2 linked regions of the Aquitalea magnusonii genome follow. The protein of the gene in region 2 interacts with the protein of the main gene of each other region in a pairwise test. Links are inferred from orthologs where the notes say so. Each region holds a gene or a part of one and is shown on either strand. Other genes may lie near its edges.

The links.
Region 1: the proteins of DLM_RS18400 (region 2) and DLM_RS11680 interact in binary tests that used the Escherichia coli proteins (3 or more experiments, as listed by UniProt). The link is inferred for Aquitalea magnusonii from one-to-one orthologs.

What each region holds. Positions count from the first base shown.
Region 1 is NZ_AP018823.1:2,445,874-2,449,468, forward strand. What follows is about bases 159-3,108. They hold DLM_RS11680 (bifunctional alpha/beta hydrolase/class I SAM-dependent methyltransferase), read left to right. Parts: upstream 159-713; coding sequence 714-2,504; downstream 2,505-3,108. Other genes in these bases: DLM_RS11675 (lysophospholipid acyltransferase family protein), read left to right, coding at 159-689; DLM_RS11685 (phosphatase PAP2/dual specificity phosphatase family protein), read left to right, coding at 2,501-3,108. In the rest of the region: DLM_RS11670 (phosphatidate cytidylyltransferase), read left to right, coding at 1-28; more of DLM_RS11675, read left to right, coding at 36-158; more of DLM_RS11685, read left to right, coding at 3,109-3,595.
Region 2 is NZ_AP018823.1:3,918,732-3,922,290, forward strand. Bases 430-3,343 are described here. They hold DLM_RS18400 (DeoR/GlpR family DNA-binding transcription regulator), read right to left. Parts: upstream 2,326-3,343; coding sequence 1,534-2,325; downstream 430-1,533. Other genes in these bases: glmS (glutamine--fructose-6-phosphate transaminase (isomerizing)), read right to left, coding at 430-1,534; glmU (bifunctional UDP-N-acetylglucosamine diphosphorylase/glucosamine-1-phosphate N-acetyltransferase GlmU), read right to left, coding at 2,522-3,343. Outside these bases: more of glmS, read right to left, coding at 1-429; more of glmU, read right to left, coding at 3,344-3,559.

The DNA.
Region 1 (3,595 bases), 1.5 Mb from region 2 along the record:
CCACTACGTACACTACCTGTACTTCTAAGCGCCTTATGAACAAGCTGCTGCGTATTCTCTTTGTCATGCTGCTGGCACGCCCGGTGGTGCGCCTGTGGCTAGGGATGACAGTACGGCATCAGGAACGGCTGCCCACCGCCGGCCCTGCCATCGTCATTGCCAACCACAACAGCCACCTGGACATTCTGGCGCTCTACAGCCTGTTTCCCTTGGGGCTGATCCCGCGCGTGCGCCCCGCCGCCGCGGCGGATTACTTTCTGAAAAACCGCTGGATGGCCTGGTTCGCCACCAATGTGGTGGGCATCATCCCGGTGGTGCGCGGCGGCGTGGGCGCAGGCCGTGACCCGCTGGCCGGCTGCCGGCAGGCACTGCAAGCGGGCGAGATTCTGGTGCTGTTTCCCGAAGGCACACGTGGTGAGCCAGAAGCGCTGTCTGAAATCAAAGCCGGCATCTGGTACCTGCTACGTGATTTCCCCGACATCCCGGTCGCGCCGGTGTACCTGCACGGCCTGGGCCGGGCGATGGGCCGTGGTCAGTGGCTGCCGGTCCCCTTCTTTGTCGATGTCGCCATAGGACGCTCCCTGTGCTGGCAAGAGAACAAAGACAGCTTCCGCGCGCATATTCGCGACACTTTTTTGCAGTTAAAACAAAAAACCCTGCCCGCCGAACCTGGCCCGGACAGCCACTGACAAGAAAACTGAAAGGTCTCTGCCATGCGACAAGCCCTGGAATCCCGCTTCACCAGTTTCGATGGACAAGCGCTGTTCTACCGCCACTGGCCGGCCATCACCACGCCGGCACAGCGCGCCATCCTGCTATTGCATCGCGGCCACGAGCACTCCGGCCGCTTACAGCATGTGGTGGACGAACTTGACCTAGCAGATACACCGGTATTCGCCTGGGATGCACGCGGCCACGGCCGCAACGACGGACCGCGCGGCTTCAGTCCCAGCATCGGCACCACGATTCGTGATCTGGAAGAGTTTGTCCGTCATCTGCAAGCGGAGCACGGCGTGCGGATTGACCAGTTGATCGTCATTGCGCAAAGCGTGGGCGCGGTACTGGCGGCAAGCTGGGTGCATGATTACGCGCCGCGCCTGCGCGCGCTGATCCTGGCTGCGCCGGCCTTCAAGGTAAAGCTGTACGTGCCTTTCGCTCGCCCCAGCCTGCGCCTGATGCACAAGCTGCGCGGCAATTTCTTCGTCAATTCCTATGTGAAGGCCAAGTTCCTGACCCACGATGCAGAGCGCATCGCCTCCTACAACAGCGACCCGCTGATCACCCGGCCCATCTCGGCCAACATCCTGCTGGCCCTTTACGACACCGCCGAGCGCATCATCGCCGACGCCGGTGCCATTACCGTGCCGACGCAGTTGCTGATCTCCGGCGCGGATTTCGTCGTACACAAGGCCCCGCAGGAAACCTTTTTCCAGAATCTGGGCAGCCCGTGCAAGGAGCGCCACGAGCTGCCCGGTTTCTATCACGACACACTGGGCGAGCGCGACCGCGCACTGGCCTTCGACAAGATACGCGCCTTCATCCAGCGCGTGGAAGCCGGCGTAGCCAGACCCTCGCTGCTGGCAGCCGACCAGCACGGCTACACCGCCCAGGAATTCAATCGCCTGCAACAGCCGCTGCCCGCCCTGTCGCCCAAGCGCTGGAACTTCGCCCTCACCCGCCTGACGCTGGCTACGCTGGGCCGGCTGTCCGACGGCATCCGGCTAGGCTGGCAAACCGGTTTCGATTCCGGCAGCACGCTGGACTACGTTTACCGCAACCAAGCCTCCGGCATCACGCCGCTAGGCCGGCTGGGCGACCGCGTCTATCTGGACAGCATTGGCTGGCGTGGCATCCGCCAGCGCAAACTGCACCTGCAGGAGCTGATCTCGCTGGCCGTCTTGGAATTGGAGCAAGCCGGCATGCCGGTGCGGCTGGTGGACATCGCCGCCGGCCATGGCCGCTACGTGCTGGATGCACTCTCCACCAACGCCGACCGCGTCGAACACCTGCAACTGCGCGACTACAGCGACATCAACGTCAGCGCCGGACGCAAGCTGATCGCGCAACGCGGCTTGCAAGGCAAAGCACGCTTCGATCAGGGCGATGCCTTCGACGGGGCCGATCTCGCCGCACTACAGCCACGCCCCACGCTGGCCATTGTCTCCGGCCTGTATGAACTGTTTCCCGGCAACGCCGGCATTCGCGACTCGCTGGCTGGTCTAGCCGCCGCTGTGCCGGCAGGCGGCTATCTCGTCTACACCAATCAACCCTGGCATCCCCAACTGGAGATGATTGCCCGCACGCTCACCAGCCATCGCGGCGGCAGCGACTGGGTGATGCGACGCCGCACCCAAGAAGAGATGGATCAACTGGTTGCCGCGGCGGGTTTCGAGAAAATCTGCCAGCGCATCGACGAATGGGGCATTTTCAGCGTGACCATCGCGCGCCGCCTGCACGCCACGCCGCACCAGAGGCAAACCGTGCAGGCACAAGCCACGGCATGAGCCCGCCCACCAACCGTCGCCAGTGGCCCGAAGCCCTGCAGTGGCTGGCGCTGCTTGGTCCGGCTTTCTTCTTGCTATACGGGGCGGCCAATCACTACGCCGCCAGTCTGCCGCCATCGGCAGTGGGCAATATCGCCATGGACTGGGAACGGCGCATCCCGCTGTGGCCGTGGACCATCCTACCCTACTGGAGCATCGATCTCCTCTACGGCCTGTCGCTGTTCATTTGCAGCAGCCGGGAGGAGTTGCGCCGACATGCGCTGCGGCTGCTGAGCGTCACCGTGCTCTCCTGCCTGCTGTTTGCGCTGTTTCCGCTGCGCTTTGGCTTTGAGCGCCCGCCGCTGAACGGATGGGCGGGCCAGTTATTCACCCTGCTGGCTGGCTTTGACAAGCCCTTCAATCAGGCACCTTCGCTGCACATCAGCCTGCTGACGGTGTTGTGGCTACGCTATGCAGTACACACGCCGCAGCGTTGGCGCTGGCTGCTGCATGGCTGGTTCGCGCTGATCGGCATATCGGTACTGACCACCTGGCAGCATCACTTTCTCGACATCCCCACCGGTTTCGCCCTGGGCATCGTCGTGTGTTATCTGCTCCCCATGCCACTGCCGCCTTATAGCCGGGTGGCGGAGATCGAACAGACACGCCGCCGCCAGTTGAGCAGGCCTTATGCAGTGGGCGGGCTGGCGCTGACCCTGGCCGCCAGTTGGCTTGGCGGCTGGTACTGGCTGCTGCTTTGGCCGGCACTGAGCCTGATCCTGCTGGCGGTCGGCTATGGCCGCCTTGGTGCCGGCGTATGGCAAAAAGTCGCAGGCCAGCACAGGCTGCCCGCACGCTGCCTGTTTCTGCCCTTGACGCTGTTCATGCGGCAGATACATGCCCGGTTGTTGCGTGGACATTCACATGCCAGTTTGATTGCAGACGATGTCTGGATAGGCCCGGCCATTGCTGCCCGTGAAACATGCTTTCACAGCGTGCTGGACCTGGCGGCGGAATACTGCCGTCAGGCACACCCGGCAGCACACTATGTGGATTTGCCGCTGCTGGATTTACTCCTGCCAGATCGCGCCGGAATGCACAATGCAGTCGCA
Region 2 (3,559 bases):
CCACCAGCGCCAGCGGGCCGTGTTTCAGCTCGCCAGCCGGGTAGGCTTCGGCGTGGATGTAGGAGATTTCCTTGAGCTTGAGCGCGCCTTCCAGTGCAATCGGGTAGTGCAGGCCACGGCCGAGGAACAGGGCATTTTGCTTGGCGGCAAACTTGTCGGACCAGGCCTTGATCTGCGGCTCCAGATTGAGCGCATGCTGTACCGAACCGGGCAACTGACGCAGTGCTTCCTGATAGCCATGTTCGGCCTGTGCATCCACCCGGCCACGCAGCTTGCCTAGCGTCACCGCCAGGGCAAACAGGCCCACCAACTGGGTGGTGAAGGCCTTGGTGGAAGCCACGCCGATTTCGGCACCGGCGCGGGTGTAGAACACCAGCTCGCTGGCGCGCGGAATGGCGGATTCGCGCACATTGCAGATGGACAGCGCCATGTTGTGACCCAGTTCCTTGGCGTACTTCAGCGCTTCCATGGTGTCCAGCGTTTCGCCGGACTGGGAGATGGTAACTACCAGATGCCTGGGGTTGGCAAAGGCGTCGCGGTAGCGGTATTCGCTGGCGATTTCCACATCGCAGCTGATGCCGGCAATGCTTTCGATCCAGTATTTGGCCGTCAGGCCGGCATAGAAGCTGGTGCCGCAGGCCAGAATCTTCACCCCTTCCACTTGCGGTAGCAGTTCGGCGGCACGGGCACCGAACAGGCCGGCAGCAAAGCCGTTTTCCAGCACCGCTTCGATGGTGTCGGACAGGGCCTTGGGTTGTTCGTGGATTTCCTTTTGCATGAAGTGGCTGTACGGGCCCAGTTCCAGCGAGGCCAGCGATACATCGGACACATGCACGGCGCGTTCGATCACCTGATCGTTCTTGTCATGCAGTACCACGCTGTCACGGGTGAGCAGGCCGATATCGCCCTCTTCCAGGAAGATGACGCGACGGGTGGCGGACAGGATGGCAGACACGTCGGAGGCGATGAAGTGTTCACCTTCGCCCAGCCCCACCAGCAGCGGGCAGCCCATGCGGGCGCACACCAGTTCGTCCGGGCGGTCCAGCGCGATGACGCCGATGGCGTAAGCGCCGCTCAGTTGGCGGGTGGCTTGCTTCACCGCATCAAACAGGCTGACACCGCCTTGATAGTAATGATGCACCAGATGGGCGATCACTTCGGTATCGGTCTGCGAGGTGAATTCATAGCCCAGCGCTTTTAGCTGCTGACGCTGTGCTTCGTGATTTTCGATGATGCCGTTATGCACCACGGCAATCTTGTCGAAGGAGATGTGCGGGTGGGCGTTGTGCTCGGTCACACCGCCGTGGGTGGCCCAGCGGGTATGGCCAATGCCCAGCGTGCCTTGCAGGTTTTCTGCCGCGGCGGCGGCTTCCATTTCCGCCACACGACCGACACGGCGTACACGGCTGATGGCATTGCCGGTATGCACGGCAATACCGGCGGAATCATAACCACGGTATTCCAGGCGCTTGAGGCCATCTACCAGAATGGGAACCACATTACGCGCCGCAATGGCGCCAACGATGCCACACATTATTTTCTCCTTGCACTATCGTTGCCAGCGGGCGCGCAAATCAGCGTGACGCCCTTGGCCTGAATGATGTCCCTGGATTCCGCCGGCAGTGCCTCATCGGTAATCAGGGTGTGAATGGTGTGCCACGGCAATTCCAGATTGGGAATGCGGCGGCCGATCTTGTCCGACTCCACCATGACGATGACTTCGCGCGCTACTTCCGCCATTACGCGGGACAGGCCCACCAGTTCGTTGAAGGTGGTGGTGCCACGTTCCAGATCGATGCCGTCCGCACCGACAAACAGCTGGTCGAAGTCGTAAGAGCGTAATACCTGCTCGGCCACCTGGCCCTGGAAAGATTCGGAGTGCGGGTCCCAGGTGCCGCCGGTCATCAGCAGGGTGGGTTCGTTTTCCAGTTCGCGCAGCGCTGCCGCCACATTGAGCGAGTTGGTCATCACCACCAGGCCGCGCTTGCTGCCCAGCAGCGGAATCATGCTGCTGGTGGTGGTACCGCTGTCGATGATGATGCGGTTGTGGTCGCGTATGCGCTCCGCCGCCGCACGGGCGATGTCCAGCTTGCGGTCGGACACCTGGCCCACTTCCGGCTCCACCGCCATTTCGCTGGGCAAGGCAACGGCTCCGCCATAACGGCGCAGCAGCAGGCCACCGGTTTCCAGCAGGGCAAGGTCTTTGCGGATGGTGACTTCGGAAGTGGCAAAACGCCGGGTCAGCTCATCGACACTGACTTCACCACGCTCTTGCACCAGGGTGGCGATGGCATGGCGGCGTTGCTGGGTATTTCGTTTGGTCATTGAAACGTTTCGTTTCGAAAGTTTTGCCATGATAACGGCTGAATATGCCGCTATCAATCGCCTTCACTGCAAAATTTGTTATTTTTCTTTTGCAACGAAAGAAATGCCACAGCTTTGCTGACAGACGACAAATGAAAATGCCCACCGGGCCTTCCTGTGGAAAGCGCAGCGGGCATGGTGTGCATCCTGCCGGGAATCAGCTCTTTTTCTGCGGACGCTTCCAGCCAGGAATGCTGACCTGACGCGCACGGGCCACGGTCAGGGTATCGGCCGGGGCGGTGCGGCTGATCACCGAACCTGCGCCTATCGTCGAGCCACTCTCCAGCGTGACCGGGGCCACCATCAAGGTGCCGGAACCGACAAACACATTGTCCTGGATGACCGTCTTGAACTTGTTGACGCCATCGTAATTGCAGGTGACCGAACCGGCACCCACGTTCACCTTGCTGCCGATCTCGGCATCGCCAATATAGGTGAGATGATTGACCTTGGAACCCAGGCCAACCGTGCTCTTCTTGATTTCGACAAAATTGCCGATATGCACTTCATCGGACAAGGCCGCTCCCGGACGCAGACGGGCATACGGGCCGATGCGGCAATCCGCCCCGACCACGGCATCTTCCAGATGCGAGAAGGCGGCAATACGGCTGCCTGCCGCGATCTTGACGTTTTTCAGCACGCAGTTGGCACCGATCTCGACATTGTCGCCCAGCTCCACCACGCCTTCGAACACACAATTGACGTCGATGCTGACATCACGGCCATGCAATAGCTGGCCACGGATGTCGATGCGCGCCGGGTCGGCCAGCGTGACGCCGGCAGTCAGCAGCGCGCGCGCCTGATTTTGCTGCAGGATGCGCTCCAGCTCGGCCAGTTGCAGCTTGTTATTCACGCCGGCAGCTTCCCACGAAGCCGACACGCTGGCGCTTTCCACCGTCACGCCATCTGCCACGGCCAGTGCCAGCACGTCGGTCAGATAATATTCACCCTGGGCATTGCCATTGCGCAGCGCCTGCAGCCAGCCAGAGAGCTGGCGGTTGGGCAGCACCATCATGCCGGTATTGATTTCGCGGATGGCCAGTTGTTCTGGCGTGCAATCCTTGTGTTCGACAATGGCCTTGAGCTTGCCGTCGTTGCCACGCAGCATGCGGCCATAACCGCTGGCATCTTCCAGCACGTCGGTCAGCACCGCCATACCATCGCCAGCAGCAGCAATCAGTTGTTGCAGGGTTTC